DNA from 4 places in the Dickeya aquatica genome. Region 4 is predicted to be linked to each of the others. Evidence: predicted binding sites of a transcription regulator. Region 4 holds the regulator's gene; each other region holds the start of a gene.
The links. The regulator CRP, encoded in region 4, controls carbon source genes, mostly activating them, when cyclic AMP is high. The targets are predictions, from matches to a motif close to ATGTGANNNNNNTCACAT.

Region 1: the regulator CRP is predicted to act here: its motif matches at 1,828-1,845, upstream of DAQ1742_RS17150 (iron-containing alcohol dehydrogenase).
Region 2: the regulator CRP is predicted to act here: its motif matches at 2,724-2,741, upstream of DAQ1742_RS16520 (PTS sugar transporter subunit IIC).
Region 3: the regulator CRP is predicted to act here: its motif matches at 2,527-2,544, upstream of rbsD (D-ribose pyranase).

What each region holds. Positions count from the first base shown of each region.
Region 1 is NZ_LT615367.1:3,775,358-3,779,644, forward strand. It holds gene DAQ1742_RS17140 (D-threonate 4-phosphate dehydrogenase) at 1-492, opposite strand, end outside; gene dtnK (D-threonate kinase) at 485-1,768, opposite strand; gene DAQ1742_RS17150 (iron-containing alcohol dehydrogenase) at 1,990-3,126, shown strand; gene DAQ1742_RS17155 (dihydrodipicolinate synthase family protein) at 3,220-4,104, shown strand; gene DAQ1742_RS17160 (sodium:solute symporter family protein) at 4,142-4,287, shown strand, end outside.
Region 2 is NZ_LT615367.1:3,651,015-3,655,301, reverse strand. It holds gene lysA (diaminopimelate decarboxylase) at 1-1,122, shown strand, start outside; gene DAQ1742_RS16530 (LacI family DNA-binding transcriptional regulator) at 1,192-2,202, opposite strand; gene DAQ1742_RS16525 (PTS lactose/cellobiose transporter subunit IIA) at 2,332-2,658, opposite strand; gene DAQ1742_RS16520 (PTS sugar transporter subunit IIC) at 2,894-4,240, shown strand; gene DAQ1742_RS16515 (glycoside hydrolase family 1 protein) at 4,279-4,287, shown strand, end outside.
Region 3 is NZ_LT615367.1:4,650-8,936, reverse strand. It holds gene rbsC (ribose ABC transporter permease) at 1-501, opposite strand, end outside; gene rbsA (ribose ABC transporter ATP-binding protein RbsA) at 509-2,014, opposite strand; gene rbsD (D-ribose pyranase) at 2,022-2,441, opposite strand; gene kup (low affinity potassium transporter Kup) at 2,672-4,287, opposite strand, start outside.
Region 4 is NZ_LT615367.1:4,072,294-4,076,580, forward strand. It holds gene DAQ1742_RS18500 (YheU family protein) at 1-115, shown strand, start outside; gene DAQ1742_RS20760 (hypothetical protein) at 173-301, opposite strand; gene DAQ1742_RS18505 (phosphoribulokinase) at 300-1,169, shown strand; gene DAQ1742_RS18510 (OsmC family protein) at 1,209-1,616, opposite strand; gene crp (cAMP-activated global transcriptional regulator CRP) at 1,942-2,574, shown strand; gene DAQ1742_RS18520 (3-keto-L-gulonate-6-phosphate decarboxylase UlaD) at 2,670-3,317, opposite strand; gene DAQ1742_RS18525 (L-ribulose-5-phosphate 4-epimerase) at 3,448-4,140, opposite strand; gene DAQ1742_RS18530 (PTS sugar transporter subunit IIA) at 4,185-4,287, opposite strand, start outside.

The DNA.
Region 1 (4,287 bases), 300 kb from region 4:
ATGAATCACTTTCAGCTTATCGGTATAGAGCACCATGGCGTAGTCGCGGCTGTTGGTCAGCTTGGCCAGCAGCTCGGTATGCCCCGGATAGAGATGCCCGGCTGAGTGCAACGCTTCTTTGTTAAGTGGTGCGGTAGCGATAGCATGCACTTCGCCGGCCATCGCCAGCGCGGTTGCACGTTTGATACAACGGTAGGCCAAATCACCGGCCTGCGCCTGCACCACACCTTGCCTGAGGCTCTCAGGCTCGGCCAGCGGCTCATTGATAACATTGACAACGCCGGGAGCGAAACGGGCGTCGGCAGGACGCGCGATTTCATTGAGCTCCACCTGCGGCACAATCCCCAGTGCCAGAATACGGCGCAGCGTTTGTATACACCCCACCACCACCACCGGTGCACCAGACAATTCGCCTTCAGCCAGCGACTTAATGATGATTTCCGGGCCAATACCTGCCGGGTCGCCCATCGTTACCGCAATTATTTTACTCACACGCACTCTCCTCAATAAAACGCAAAACATGTAGCAGGGTGGCGTCATCGCCAAACCCGCCCGCTTTCGTCATCACAGGGATATCTCCCACCAGGCTGTCTTGCAGGTGCCCCCAGGGAACACAACCGGCAATCTGCCCCAGAATGCGAAATCCACTGGCTTGCAGCGTACTGGCCGCCGCTATCGCAATATCCCCACCCGATAAATAGAGCCCACCTGGTCGTTGCTGCTGCACTGTCTGTCGTGTCAGCTCACCGAGCCGCTGACTGATGGTTTCCCCCAATTGCTGTCGGCTCATGGCGTAGCGCTGGCACAAGCGCGCTATCTCAAAACGCTGATTGTCGTCATGGCAGGTACGCACAATGCAGTGCTGACCGCGAGCCAGTAACGCCGCTGCCTGCGCTGCGGTCTGAGCCAGCGCCCCGTCACCGGCCAGTAAAGCGTCGATATCCACCGCCAGCACGGTGACATCAGCCCGCTGGCTGGCTGCATGAATCTGTAACTGAGCGATTTCGCTCATTGAGCCGACCACCGCCAGCAACGCACGGCAGGGAGCCGACAATGTCAGGTGCCGCGCCAGGGCATCACTCAACCCGGCGGAACCAACCAGCAACGGCTTTTCTGCCAGTTGGGCCGCCGCGCTGACAATCCGGTCAAGGTCTTCGGGGTGTTCTGCATCCAGAATCACCAACCGGGTTCCCTGTGTCGCCAACTGTTGCAGCGTTGCACTCAAGTCACCGTGACGGATCTGCGCCAGCGACAGGCTTGCCTGTGGCAATACCGTTTGCGCCGCCAGACAGACGCTCACCGAGGCCGAGCGCACTGGTGTTTTCGGGTCGCTGGCGAACTCGCTGTCCGTCACTAACGTGCCATTCACCCATACCTGGCCGTCGCGGGTGATGCGGCCAAGCGCGGGTGCCGCAGGTGCAATCAGCGCCAGCGACAAATCAGCCGCATTCAGTGCGGCTTCAATTTCTGCCCCCAGGTTGCCGCGTAAGGTGGAATCAACTTTTTTTACTATCCAGCCCTCTGCGCCCTGCAGCCGAAAAGCCGCCACCGCCTGAGCCGTGCGTTCTGCGGCAATCGGCGCAGGCAGCGCACGGCTGTCGGTATTGACGACCCACGCGTCACACGGTGGTGCGCTACGCCATTGCACTGCATCAAACAGCACACTGACACGCGCCCCTTTAAGTGCCAGCCCGACACCGGCGTCATTGGCACCGGTAAAATCATCTGCCACCACGAAGACCTGGGTGAGTTCACGCCGCTCAGGCATACTCGCTCTCCATCCGTTCGATAACCTTAAATTGATTATATTGAATCACGATTGATTATATGTGAGCAATATCAAATTATTCAAAACCAATTTCACCTATAAATTAGCCACACAATGCAGGAAACCGATTTATTTCCATCAAAAATCCAGGTTGTGATTGAAATAAATCACTCACATCCCACTGACATCACAGTGAAAAAGCGACAAGACAAGGTCATCGTATGAATATCAACAGCACTCTTATCAGCGGTTATCAGGCACTCGGGGATCTCAGCTACCTGCTGCACGGCAAGCAACAGGTGTTACTGGTCACTGACAAGAACATCATCGGGCTAAGTGGCGTACAGGCACTGATGACACAACTGCAAACCGGCGTGCCGCAACTGACGGTGATAGATAACGTACCGGCAGAGCCAAGCCAGCATGACGTAGCAGCACTGCTGCAACACCTGCCTGAGGCACGGCCTGATCTGGTGGTGGGCGTTGGTGGCGGTAGTGTGCTGGATGTGGCCAAACTGCTGTCCGTGCTGTGTGCCGGGGAAGAGGGCATTACGCTTGAGAGCCTGCTGGAAGGCCGCAAACCCACGCGCCGGGTAACATCGCTGTTGATCCCGACCACCGCGGGCACCGGTTCTGAGGCCACGCCAAATGCGATTCTGGCGATCCCGGAGAAAGAAACCAAAGTGGGCATTATTACCCCGGTGATGCTGCCTGATTACGTCGCGCTGATACCGGAGCTGACCACCAGTATGCCGGCACACATTGCGGCCTCTACCGGCATTGATGCGCTCTGCCATCTGATTGAATGTTTTACCGCTACCATTGCCAACCCGGTAGCCGACAACTATGCGCTGATGGGCATGAAAAAGCTGTTCGCCAGTATTGAAACCGCCGTCAGTGAGCCGGAAAACCTGGAAGCGCGCCTGAACATGCTGTGGGCGTCCTATTATGGCGGGGCCGCCATCGCTCATGCCGGTACTCATCTGGTTCATGCCATGTCTTACCCGTTAGGCGGCAAATACCACATTCCACACGGGGTGGCGAACGCCATTTTATTGGCTCCTTGCATGCGCTTTGTGCAACATGCGGCAGCGGAAAAATTCGCACAAGCCTACGACCTGCTGCCGAATGCCGATGCCACGCTCACCCAGGAACAGAAAGCCGAGGCACTGGTCGATTACTTCAGTGCCCTGGTGAAGCGGCTGAACCTCCCCTCATCGCTGCAACAGTTAGGCATCAGCCGGGATGACTTGCCCTATCTGGTGGATTCCGCCTTGCAAGTGCAGCGACTGATGAAAAATGTCCCGACAGCGGTGCTGGCTGACGATGTGCACGCCATCTATTCAACGCTGTTTTAATCCTGTAGCACGCCAACGTCAGCAGGTTCGCAAACAACGATTTTGATACATAACAGTTGATACATAACGGTTGATGAATAACGAGGCATAACAATGAGTAAACCCATTAAAGGCGTTCTGACAGCGATCGTCACGCCCTTTGACCATCAGGGGGAATTTAGCCCCACCGCCCTGCGCCAGCAGGTTCAACGCCAGATGCGTTACGGCAACGGCATTTTCTGTAACGGCACCAACGGTGAATTCTTTGTGTTGCACACCGACGAGAAAGTTGCCGTCACCGAAACCTGCGTGGATGAAGCCGCCGGAAAAGTGCCTGTCGTGGCACACATCGGTGAAATCTCCACCCGTGAAACCATCAAGCTCGGCAAACGCATCGCCGCGCTGGGCGTGGATGCCGTTTCCGTGATCACGCCGTATTTCGTGCCGCTCAAACAAAGCGAACTGATCGCCCACTACCGTGAAGTGGCCGATGCCCTGCCGGTGCCGGTGTTCATGTACAACATTCCGGCCCGCACCGGCAATACGCTGCAACCTGAAACGGTGCGCGTGCTGGCTGAGCACCCGAACATTATTGGCATCAAGGACAGCGCCGGCAGCTACGAAAGCCTGAGCGGTTTCCTGAGCGCGGTGAAAGATATGCCGAACTGCGATGTGCTCAACGGGCCGGACTCGCTGATTCATCAAGGGTTTGTCGATGGCTGCTCCGCGTGTATTTCTGGTCTTGCCAACGTCGCGCCACGCGCCATTAGCGAAATCTGGCACCGTTTCCACGCCGGTGACATCGAGGGTTCCCGTCAGGCGCAGGAGCAGGTGAGCGATCTGCGCAAAACGCTTTATGCGGTGGCATTTTCACCGGCGGTGGTGAAAAAGGCGCTGGTGCTGATGGGGCAGGATGTTGGCGTCAGCCGTTATCCTATCCAGTTCTCAGCACAAGACGAAGACACCATTCGTCAAATTATTCAACCATTCGCTGAATGAATGAACACTTACCCTTACTCCTACAGGATCGAAAACCATGAACCATTTTGATCTGACTGACACACTTATCATCGTTGGGATAATTGTGTTTTACATTGCCTTTACCTCCTGGCTGACGCTGCGCCTGCGCAGTAAGTCCAACTCGGAATTTATGGAAGGCTCACGCTCACTGCCCGCGTTTAT
Region 2 (4,287 bases), 420 kb from region 4:
ACGGTCCGTTTTGCCCAGAAAGCCTGTTCGAATATTCATATTCTGCGCCTGATGCGCCAGCACGGCGTGAAGGTGGATTCGGTGTCGCTTGGCGAAATTGAACGGGCGCTGGCCGCCGGTTTTGAGCCCGGTACGGACGCACACGAGATAGTGTTTACCGCTGATGTGCTGGATGACGCCACGCTGCAACGGGTGCATGAGCTGGCTATTCCGGTGAATGCCGGTTCCATCGACATGCTGCATCAATTGGGCACGCGCGCGCCGGGTCATCCGGTATGGCTGCGTATTAACCCCGGTTTTGGCCATGGCCACAGCCAGAAAACCAATACCGGTGGTGAAAACAGCAAGCATGGCATCTGGCATGAGCATTTGCCGCAAGCGCTGGCCGCTGTGCAGCAATATCATCTGAAATTAGTCGGCCTTCATATGCACATTGGCTCCGGCGTCGATTACGGGCATCTTGAGCAGGTGTGTGAGGCGATGGTGCAGCAGGTGGTGGCGCTGGGGCAGGATCTGGACGCGATTTCTGCGGGCGGCGGGTTGTCGATTCCGTATCGTCATGGCGGCGAGAGTATTGATACTCAACACTATTATGGCCTGTGGAACCGCGCGCGCGAGCAGATTGCCGCACATCTGGGGCATCCGGTGACATTAGAAATCGAACCGGGGCGTTTTTTGGTGGCTGAATCCGGGGTGATGATAGCGCAGGTGCGGGCGGTAAAAGACATGGGCAGCCGCCATTTCGTACTGGTGGATGCCGGTTTTAACGATCTGATGCGCCCGGCAATGTACGGCAGTTATCACCACATTACGCTGCTGGCCGGTGACGGGCGCGATTTGGCGGGCGTTGCCGCGCGAGAAACGGTGGTGGCCGGGCCACTGTGTGAATCCGGTGATGTGTTTACCCAGCAGGCCGGTGGTGGTGTGGAAACGATCGCGCTGCCACCTGCACAGGTCGGCGACTATTTAGTGTTTCATGATACCGGTGCTTACGGTGCATCGATGTCATCGAACTACAACAGCCGCCCGCTGATTGCCGAAGTGCTGTTTGAGCAAGGCCAGCCTAGGTTGATTCGCCGCCGCCAGACGCTGGACGAGTTGCTGGCGCTGGAGCGCGTCTAAGCGCGATGCCGGTACGTTGGCATGCTGAACGTTGACATGCCGTACGTTAGCATAGCGTTACGCGGCGACTTAGCGGGCATAAGGCCCTTTGCTCACCGATTCACGCAGTCTTAATGTGCCGGTAAAGGGGGCTATCGCGCTGACGGTTTCCCCTTGTGATAATTTCAGCGCCTGCGATATCGCGGCGCTGATCATCTCTTCAATCGGCAAATGTACGGTTGACAACGCCGGGCTAAGGTAGGCGGCGCTGGGAATATCATCAAAGCCGAACAGCGACACTTCGTGTGGCAAACGTTTGCCTGCCTCTGATAATGCTTTCATCGCACCGATGCACATATCGTCATTGCTGCAAAACAACGCGCTAAACCCAACGTCGTGTGCCAGCAGTTCCCTTACCGCCTGATAACCGCCTGGCACCAGATTATCGCCATGGATGACCCGCAACGGCTCATAGGCGATGCGGTGGTGAGCCAGCGCCTGACGATAACCCGCCAGCCGGGCACGGGCCGTTGGGGTATTGATAGGGCCGGTCACGCAGGCAATTTCCCGGTGCCCTTGCTGCACCAGATAATCCACCAACTGGAACACGGCCTGCTGTTGCTCGAACCAGACGCAGCGCTCCGGGGCCAGCGGTAAATGTCGGTTGATAACCACTATCGGAACACTGGCGTGCTCCAGCAGCGCCATCAGCGCGGTATCGGACATGTGACGGGTATACAGCACAATCGCATCACAGCGCCTGTCGGCCAGTAATTGCACCGCCTGTTGCTCGTCTTCCGGCGTATCGTGGCCGTCGGTGACGATCAGGTGTTTACCGCTGGTTTCGGTGCGTTCTGCGGCGCGGCGCAACAGGCGGCCAAAATAAGGGCCGTCGAAATTGGAGACCACTAACCCAAGGCTGCTGGAACTGCGCTGCGCCAGCGAACGCGCCAGAAAGTTGGGGCGATAGCCCAGCTCTTCCATGGCGTTGAACACGGCGTCGCGCGTGCTTTGCTTCACCTGACCTGTACCGTTGAGTACCCGTGATACCGTGGCTTTGGATACACCGGCGTGTTTAGCCACATCCAGCATCGTTATCATCGTTTTTCTTCCCTGTATTGCCGAATATTACCGACGTTGCTGACAGCATGGTTGCGTGTGTTGGCCACATACTAGCACACTGGAACGACGTCAGTAGGTGAAGTGCGGCATGTTGTGCGCCCGCAACCATCAGGCGTGGGGACGACCAAACAGTTCTTTGCGCAGTTGTACCATTTCGTCAGCCAGATCCCGGCATAGCATGGCGGTCATCAGGTGATCCTGCGCGTGTACCATGATCAGATTAACCGGCACTTTGCCTTCGCCTTCGTCCAGCCCGATCAGCCGCGTCTGGAGCTGGTGGGCCGCTTTGGCCGCCGCCTGCGAGGCCAGAAGTTGCGCATCTGCCGCCACCCAGTCCTGCGCGCGGGCGGCCTGAATCGCCATCATGGCGCAAGATCGCGCCTCGCCCGCGTTGATCAGCAGTTCCATCACCGTCTGTTCCATATCCCATTCCATCGTAATGCCCTCTTGGTATGCCAAAATTGGTGTTTTTTATGTTATTGGAATTCCAATGGTGGCTTGTGAGAACAATGTCACAGAAAAATTATTCGTTTGTTTTATTTTTGGTATGCCAAACGCGAAAGCGCTGAACCTGCCGTCCATTCTCTTGCGCGCGTAACGGCCACTACGGGGGCGATAGCCTCTGATAACAACAACCCCTGAAGTTCAGGTAAATCAAAGAGGTGGAGTTATGTCATTCAAGGATAGGGCCATCGATTCACTCGGATCGTTCGCCAACCAGTTCAACAGCCTGAGATACATCATGGCTATCAAAGCCTCGTTCATCACGCTGATGCCGGTGATCATCGTGGGCGCGTTCTCTGTGTTGATCTCCAACATGGTGCTGGACCCGAAGAACGGGCTGGCGAGTTTCGCTCTGTTTTCATTTCTGGCACCGCTCAAACCGATCATGAGCGGCATTAACTACGCCACGCTCAATTTCCTCACCATTGGTGCGGTGTTCCTGATAGGCATCGAGCTTGGAAAGATCAACGGCTCTCGTAGCCTGTTCCCCGGCTTGCTGGCGGTGATCTGCTTTATTTCTATTACCCCGACCACCATTGATATGGTGATCAACGGTCAGACGCTGCCGGTGAAAGACGTGCTGGCGCGCCAGTTCTCCGACACCAAGAGCCTGTTTCTCGGCATGTTTATCGCCATTGCGTCGGTGGAAATCTACTCGAAGCTGGAATCGGTAAACCGGCTGCGCATCAAGATGCCGGACAGCGTGCCGCCGAATGTGTCCGCGTCGTTCTCGGCGTTGATCCCGGCGATCATCACCGTGACGCTGGTGGCGACCTTCGGCTTTACCTTCCAGAAAGTGACCGGCATGTACCTGTATGACGCTATCTATAAGGTGGTGCAACAGCCGCTGGAGTCGGTGGTGCAGAGCCTGCCGGGGCTGTTGATCCTGATGTTTGTGGCACAGCTGTTTTGGGTTATCGGTATTCATGGCAACCAGATGATCAAACCGATCCGCGAGCCGCTGCTGTTGGGGGCGATTACGGTGAACATGACCGCGTTTGAGCAAGGGCATGAGGTGCCGAACATCATCACCATGCCGTTTTGGGACGTGTACATGAGCATCGGCGGCTCCGGGCTGACCATCGGGTTGTTGCTGGCGGTGATGATCGCCTCTAAACGCCGTGAAATGAAAGAGATAGCCAAGATCTCTTTCGGCCCCGGAATGTTCAACATCAATGAACCGGTGATTTTCGGGATGCCCATCATGCTCAACCCGATTCTGGCTATCCCGTTCATCATCACGCCGCTGGTCACCGGCACCATCGGTTACTTCGCCACCAGCATGGGCTTTGCCGGTAAAGCGGTGGTGATGGTGCCCTGGACTACGCCGCCATTGATTAACGCCTGGTTGTCTACTGCCGGTTCGATGGGGGCAGTGGTGACACAGGTGGTGTGCATCATCGTCGCCACCCTGATTTACCTGCCGTTCGTCAAGGTAGCGTCTCGTCGTGCTGAGCAGGCACAGCGTGAGGCGGAGTCAGAGGCCGCGGCACAGGCCAATGCATTGAAATAATGAATGTATGGCAATACTGAATCTAAGGGAGAACGGTAATGAGCAAG
Region 3 (4,287 bases), 430 kb from region 4:
GCCAATACCAAACCACCCTAAGGTATCGGCTGCGGCAGAAAAACCGGTGTTAACCGGGCTACCGTTGGTGTAGACCATCGTGACGCCACGTAACAGCAGCATCATTACCAAGGTAGCGATAAACGCCTGCACCCGGCCCTTGGCGATAATAACGCCTGTACCCGCGCCAATTACCGCCCCTAGCGCCAGCGCAGCGACGACCGCGACCAATGCATTAATCTCAAGGCCGACCAGGGAAGCCGCGATGGCCCCCGTCAGCGCCAGCAACGATCCCACCGATAGATCAATCCCAGAGGTGAGAATGACTAATGTCATCCCTACCGCCATGATGGCGTTCACTGATGTCTGTTGCAGAATATTGAACAGGTTATTCAGGGTGAAAAAATTGGGGCTCATTGAAGACACCACAGCGATCAAAATCAGCAGGGCTATCAATGATTTTTGCTCCATCAGCCACTCTTTGCTGAACCAGCGCCTTGCCGTGATTATTTGAGAACTCATGTCTGACTTACTCCTGCTTTACGCCGTATTGCTTACCAACGGCCGCCGCCATCAGCGTTTCCTGTGTTGCCTGTTCAATCGGGAAATCACCGCTCAGGTGCCCTTCGTGCATCACAATCACACGATCGCTCATCCCCAACACTTCGGGCATTTCCGATGACACCAGAATGATGCTCAACCCTTCTTGTTTGAACTGGTTGATTAACTGATAGATCTCTTTTTTCGCCCCGACATCGACGCCACGGGTCGGCTCGTCCAGAATCAACACTTTCGGACGCGTCATTAACCCCCGGGCTATAGCCACCTTCTGCTGGTTACCACCGGACAACAACCCGATAGGTTGCAGCATAGAGGGGGTACGGATATTGAACATGCGGATAAAGTCGTCCACCGCTTGCTGTTCATCAGCATGGCGCAGCGAGCCAATACCATTGCTGAAATAGCGCAATGCCGTCAGCGACATGTTTTCCTTCACCGACATGCCCAGCACCAGACCATCTCGTTTACGGTCTTCGGAAATATAGACGATACCGTTAGCCAGCCCATCTTGCGGGGTACGGGTTATCACCGCTTTACCATCCAGCCAGACACTGCCCTGGGTGCGGGGAAGTGCGCCATATAATACTTTCATCAGCTCGGTACGGCCTGCGCCCATCAGCCCTGCCACCCCCAGAATCTCACCTTTGCGTAGCGTAAAGCTGATGTTATTCACCCCTGGGCCGCTAAGTGCCTCAACGCGCAAACGCTCATCGCCGGGAGCCTGATTTAATCGTGGGTACTGATCTTCCAGTTTGCGCCCCACCATCATTTCAATCAGTGAATCTTCCTGTAACGCGCTGACCGGGCGTTCGCCAATAAACTGGCCGTCACGAAATACCGTAACATCATCACAAATTTCAAAGATCTCTTTCAGGCGGTGGGAGATATACACAATGCCGCACCCCTGAGACTGCAATTCCTTGATAACACTAAACAGCGAGGCGGTTTCGGTATCGGTCAGCGCGTCTGTCGGTTCATCCATAATGATGACCTGAGACTCAAAACTCAGCACTTTGGCAATTTCAACCATTTGCTGATCGCCTATCGATAATTCCCCCACCAGAAGGCGGCTGTCATAACGCAGGTTAAGTCGTTTGAGCAGGATGTCGGCTTGCGCGTACATCCGCTTCCAGTCTATACGCCCCAGACGGTTGGTAAACTCACGCCCAAGGAAGATGTTTTCCGCAATCGTCAGTTGAGGGATCAGGTTCAGTTCCTGATGGATGATACCGATACCCGCTTCCTGCGACGCTTTCGGGCCGCTGAAATCCACTTCGTTACCGAGAAAATGAATACTGCCGGCGTCTTTTCGATAGATACCGGTCAGCACTTTCATCATGGTGGATTTACCGGCACCGTTTTCCCCCACTAACGCCATCACCTTACCCGGATAAACGTTCAGGGCTGCACCGGATAACGCTTTTACGCCGGGAAAGGTTTTGGTGATGCCTTGCAATTGCAGTAAAGGTTGCATCGCTACCTCAGAAGGTTACGCCAGCGCAAAGAATCACATTCGCATAGGGAGAACACTCTCCGCTGCGAATAATGGCGCGGCTTTTACCACTTTGTTGTTTAAACGCTTCATGACTGACGTAATGCAGTGAAATGGTGTTTCCCTGGTGTTGTTCGAGTTGTGCTAATTGCTTCAATAATGCGTCATGGAGTTGCGGATTCTTCTCGATGATTTCCTGCGCCAGAATGGCGGCTTCGACCTGCATCTCCGCTGTCACCACATTCAATACCTGCAAAAAGCCAGGCACATTATGGGTTAATGCCAGATCGATACGGGTCGTGGTATCCGGAATTGGCAGGCCGGCATCGGCGATCACGAGTTGATCGGTATGCCCTAACCGGGAAATCACGGATGAAATATCAGAATTCAGTAACGCACCTTTTTTCATTTTTATTTACCCTGCTAGCGAAACGTTTCGCTTGTACGGTAAGTGTAGAAAAAGACGCCCAGAAGGCAATCACTATCTGATAAAAATGTGATCGTTATCGAAACGTTTCGTTGGCGTAACAGAAACGACAAAAAGCAACTAAAAGGGGGCGCGATACCCGGCGCGTTCTGCATAGCGAAAAAAAAGCTCCCGTGAACGGGAGCCTTGTCATCTCAGGGTCGGGCTGATAGTCAAATTTCTACCTGAATACCTAATTCAATCAGGCGATTGGGGGGAATTTCAAACTGGTCGGCCGCACGCAGGGCATTACGACTAAGCATCATGAACAGCTTGCCGCGAATGCGCAGATACCAGGCGCGTTTACCCATCATCAGCGACTCGTTTGACAAGAAAAAGGTGGTTTCCATCATCTGGCAGGTCAAACCATCCTGCCAGCAGCGATGAAACACCTCTTCCACGTTGGGCGTTTCACGCCAGCCGTAGCTTGCGACCACACGCCAGAAAGTGGGGGAGAGTTGCTCGACCGATACCCGACGCGCGTTATGTACGTAAGGTGCGTCTTCCGTTCTCATGGTCAGCAGCACCACCCGTTCATGCAGCACTTTGTTGTGCTTGAGGTTATGCAACAGCGCAAAGGGAATAACATGGGTTGCCCGCGATAAATACACCGCAGTGCCGGAAACTCGCACCGGCGGGTTTTTCTCCAGCGAGACAATCATGGCATCAAGAGAATTACCATGTTCATGGATACGGCGCAGCAAGCGAAAACGCTCACTCTTCCAGGTGGTCATGATAACAAACATCACCAGCCCCAGCGCCAGCGGCAGCCAACCACCGGAAATGATTTTCACCACATTCGCCAGGAACATGGGTAAATCGATAATCAGCAAGGCGGCCAGCAGTAGCCAGACCAAATAGCGATACCAGTTCCAGTTTTTTACCGCCACCGTGCACGACAGAATGCTGGTCAGCACCATGGTGCCCGTCACTGCAATACCGTAGGCCGCCGCCAGATTGCTGGAGTGTTCAAAGCTGACAATCACAATCACTACCGCCACATACAACAGCCAGTTAATGAACGGAATGTAGATTTGGCCGGACTCCATGTCCGAGGTGTGGACAATGCGCATCGGTGGCAGATACCCCAGCCGAACCGCCTGGCGCGTCAGGGAAAAGACACCAGAAATCACCGCCTGAGAAGCGATAATGGTCGCAAGCGTCGCCAGCACCAATAGCGGAATCAGAGCCCAATCCGGCGCAAGCAGGAAAAATGGGTTCTTGATGGCTTCTGGATTTTTCAACAGTAACGCGCCCTGGCCAAAATAGTTAAGCACCAGCGACGGCAACACCGCAGAAAACCAGGCAATACGAATGGGTAACTTACCAAAGTGCCCCATATCGGCATATAACGCCTCAACCCCGGTAATGGACAGCACCACCGCGCCGAGGGCAAAAAACGACACGGTTTTGTATTGAATAAAGAAATTAATAGCCCACTTGGGGTTCAGCGCCTGAAGCACTTCAGGATTGGCAATGATGCTACGCGCGCCCAGTATTCCCAGCGTTAAAAACCACACGGTCATAATAGGGGCAAACAGGCTGCCGACGCGGCCGGTGCCGTGCTTTTGAATCATAAACAGCAAAGTCAGCACGACGATGGAAATCGGCACGATGTAGGTATCGAGTGCCGGGGCGACAATATCCAACCCTTCGATGGCCGACATTACCGAAATGGCGGGAGTAATCACCACTTCGCCATAAAAAAAGCTGCCGCCGATAAGCCCCATAATCACCACAGCAGCGGTCATTTTATCCGACGTATTGCGACCAGCCAGCGACATCAATG
Region 4 (4,287 bases):
CGTCGAGCAGCAGTTACGCCAGGGCGAGGTGGTGCTGGTGTGGTCTGAACTGCATGAAACCGTCAATATCATGCCGCGCCGCCAGCTTGGCCGTACAGAGCGCGAACACCCGTGAGTCACGGGGGTGAAACACGCAAATTGGCGTGTCGGCAGGCAACAGATATGCTAACACTTATCGGATATCCCTGACGGTTCGCAAGATATCGCCTTCAATAAGCAAGGCATTCATACTCAGGCTTTTAATAAACATTTCACGACGATGACCCGGTTTACCGGCGGCAATGTCAGCGGAGGTTCGCATGTCTCATCAGCACCCGATTATCGCGGTTACAGGCTCCAGTGGTGCCGGGACGACCACCACCAGCCTGGCATTTCGTAAAATATTCCAGCAACTTAACCTGCGCGCCGCGCTGGTAGACGGTGACAGTTACCACCGCTATACCCGCCCGGAAATGGATATGGCTATCCGTAAAGCGCGCGATGTCGGCCGTCATATCAGCTATTTCGGGCCGGAAGCCAATGATTTTAGCCAGCTGGAACAGGCATTTATCGATTATGGCCGCACCGGCACCGGCCAGACCCGCAAATACCTGCACACCTATGATGAAGCTATTCCCTACAATCAGGTGCCTGGCACCTTTACGCCCTGGGAACCGATACCACAACCGACCGATCTGCTGTTCTACGAAGGGCTGCATGGCGGCGTTGTCAGCGCACAGCATAACGTCGCGCAGCACGTTGACCTGCTGGTGGGGGTGGTGCCTATCGTCAATCTGGAGTGGATTCAAAAGCTGGTGCGTGACATCAACGAGCGCGGCCATTCACGCGAAGCGGTGATGGACTCGGTGGTGCGCTCAATGGAAGATTACATCACCCATATCACGCCGCAATTTTCCCGCACCCATATCAATTTTCAGCGCGTCCCAACGGTCGATACCTCCAACCCGTTTGCCGCCAAAGCCATTCCCTCAATGGATGAGAGCTTTGTGGTTATCCACTTTCAGGGATTAAACAATATGGATTACCCCTATCTGCTGGCGATGTTACAGGGGTCATTTATTTCGCACATCAATACCCTGGTGGTGCCGGGCGGCAAGATGGGGCTGGCAATGGAGCTGATTATGGCACCGCTGGTACAGCGGCTTGTTGAAGGTAACGGGATAGCGTGACGTCTCGCGGCGGTGGTTAAGCCGCCGCGCGTCAATGCCTTAACCCCGCGCAATGACTTCATGGCTGTGAGTCACCGTCACCGTTTTTTCCAGCATCAGTGCCACCGAGCAATATTTTTCTGCCGAGAGCGCAACCGCCCGCTCCACGGCTTTTTCCGATAAGGCTTTGCCGGTCACGATAAAGTGCAAATTAATGGCGGTGAACAGGCGCGGTGCCTCTTCACGGCGCTCGGCGCTCAGACGCACTTCACAGTCGGCCACATCATGGCGACCTTTTTGCAGGATGGACACCACATCAATGGCGCTACAGCCTCCGGCGGCCATCAGTACCATCTCCATCGGGCTGGGCGCTTTGTCGCCTGAGTTGCCATCCATCAGCACCTGATGACCGGATGCGGACTCACCCAAAAACGTCAATCCTTCAACCCATTTCACCCGAGCCTGCATAATTTTGCCCTCAATCAACTATTTTTGAAATTTTGCACCGCTCATGAACAAAAAAGCCTGATAATCAGAGCTTAATCATGCTGAAGCGAGACAACACGAGACACTACACTCAACCTGTGTTACAAACGGAGGACGTAAACCCGTGTGTGTCGGGCCTCTGCCTGACTGCCACCAGTTTACCGGCGTCATTGATAGACCGTCTCCGTATCATCCCTGACGTCATTCCGCCAGGACGGAATTTGAATTATAACTATGTTATCACGCCGTACAGGGAACTCTGAGCCCTGTGATTTGCGCAGTGAATTACAACAGAGGATAACAGCGAATGGTTCTCGGCAAACCGCAAACAGACCCGACTCTCGAATGGTTCCTTTCTCATTGTCACATTCACAAGTACCCATCGAAGAGCACTCTGATCCATCAGGGTGAAAAAGCAGAGACGCTTTACTACATCGTGAAAGGCTCGGTTGCCGTGCTGATTAAGGATGAAGAAGGCAAGGAAATGATTCTGTCTTATCTGAATCAGGGCGATTTTATTGGCGAGCTTGGCTTGTTTGAAGATGGGCAGGAGCGCAGTGCGTGGGTTCGGGCAAAAACTGCCTGCGAAGTCGCTGAAATTTCCTATAAAAAATTCCGTCAGCTTATCCAGGTTAACCCGGATATTCTGATGCGCCTCTCCTCACAGATGGCCCGCCGCCTGCAAGTGACCTCGCAGAAGGTCGGCAATTTGGCATTTTTGGACGTAACAGGGCGTATCGCACAGACCTTGCTGAACCTGGCCAAACAACCGGATGCCATGACCCACCCGGACGGTATGCAAATCAAGATAACCCGTCAGGAGATAGGCCAGATTGTCGGCTGTTCCCGTGAAACTGTCGGCCGTATCCTGAAAATGCTGGAAGACCAGGATCTCATCTCTGCCCACGGTAAAACCATCGTGGTTTACGGTACCCGTTGATACCTTCATCAACGTGTCTCCATCACCAGCAAGGGCGGCCAATGGCCGCCCTGCTTATTTTGCGTTGCGTATCGGTGAGTGTCGCGTGCGACGCGTTACGACCAGTATTTATTGATCTCGGTGCGCAGTGCCTCAGCGGTCGCCTTACCACGCTCAGACGCCAGCGCACGACCGGCGATAAAGGTCTTGGCGCTGATACCTTCAAACAGGTGAATATCCTGCGGCACAATGCCGCCGGTAATCGACAACGCCAGCCCCAGTTCAGAAAGCGCACGCATCCGGCCGAGGTCGTCACTCGTCCAGTTAACTCCGGCAAGCTCCGCATCGCGCGAGCGGTGATAAATCGCCTGGGTAATGCCCATATCAACCCACTGCCGGGCATCATCAAGGCTCCAGTTGCCGTACAGCTCAATCTGGATTTCGCCACCAAACTCATCGGCCACTTTTTTGCAGGCGGCAATAGTGGCAACGTGCGCTGCCGCCGAGACGGTTATCCAGTTCGCCCCGGCAGAGAACGCCATGCGCGCCAGAATGGCTCCGCCGTCAGTGGTTTTCATGTCACACACAATAATGTGTTTAGGGTGGCGCTCGCGCAGGGTGCGCACCGCCGTCATGCCTTCAGCAAAGGCCAGAATGGTACCGACCTCGATAACCTCAACGAACCCGCCAACACGCTCAGCAATCTCAACCGCTGTGGCCAGGTCTGTCGAATCCAGGGCAATTTGCAGCATAGGTTTAGTCATGATGTTATTTCCTTTCCAAAAGTGAAAATACCGGAAACAGCGACGTGCGGGCGAGCGCTGCCCGTGGCGTGATGCCACTATTCATTTCAAGTCGCTATTTCAAACAGTGACGTTATTCAGGCGCGGTGGCTTAACGCTGGCCGTAGTAGGCATTCGCGCCGTGTTTTCTGAAATAGTGTTTATCAGAAAGCGCCTGATCGATATGAATCGCCGGGTTGAGCAGGCGGGTTGACAGCGCCATCGCCGCCACCTCTTCGAGCACCAGCGCATTGTGTACCGCATCCAGCGCGTTTTTCCCCCAGCAGAAGGGCGCATGGCCGGTGATCACCACACCCGGTACGGCCAGCGGATCGAGATCCCGGCGCTGAAACTCCTCCACGATCACCGCACCGGTATTTTTTTCATACTCACGGGCGATTTCCTGCTCGCTCAACGCGCGGGTGCAGGGAATATCGCCGTAGAAATAGTCGGCATGGGTCGTACCGAGCGCGGGAATATCCAGCCCCGCCTGCGCCCAGATAGTGCCGTGGCGTGAATGGGTATGCACAATACCGCCGATACCGCTAAACGCCTGATAGAGCGCCAGATGGGTAGCCGTGTCGCTGGAAGGGTTAAGGTGCCCTTCCACCACACGCCCGTCCATGTCCACTACCACGATATCGTCGAGGGTCATCTGCTCATAGGAAACGCCCGACGGTTTAATGGCAATAACGCCCTGAGCGCGGTCAATTTGGGAGACATTGCCCCAGGTCAACGTCACCAGGCCGTGACGGGGAAGCAACAGGTTGGCTTCCAGTACGATAGCCTTCAATTGCGGGTACATCATCATTCTCTCCTGCGCCCCTGCACGGAGCGCCTTATTGCGGCTCAGGCAGGCTGTGCCAGCGCCTTATCAATCACACTGAATACCTCTTCACGGCTGGTGCACACCCGCAGTTTATCGAGGTTAATTCCGGTATCGCTGTTCTCG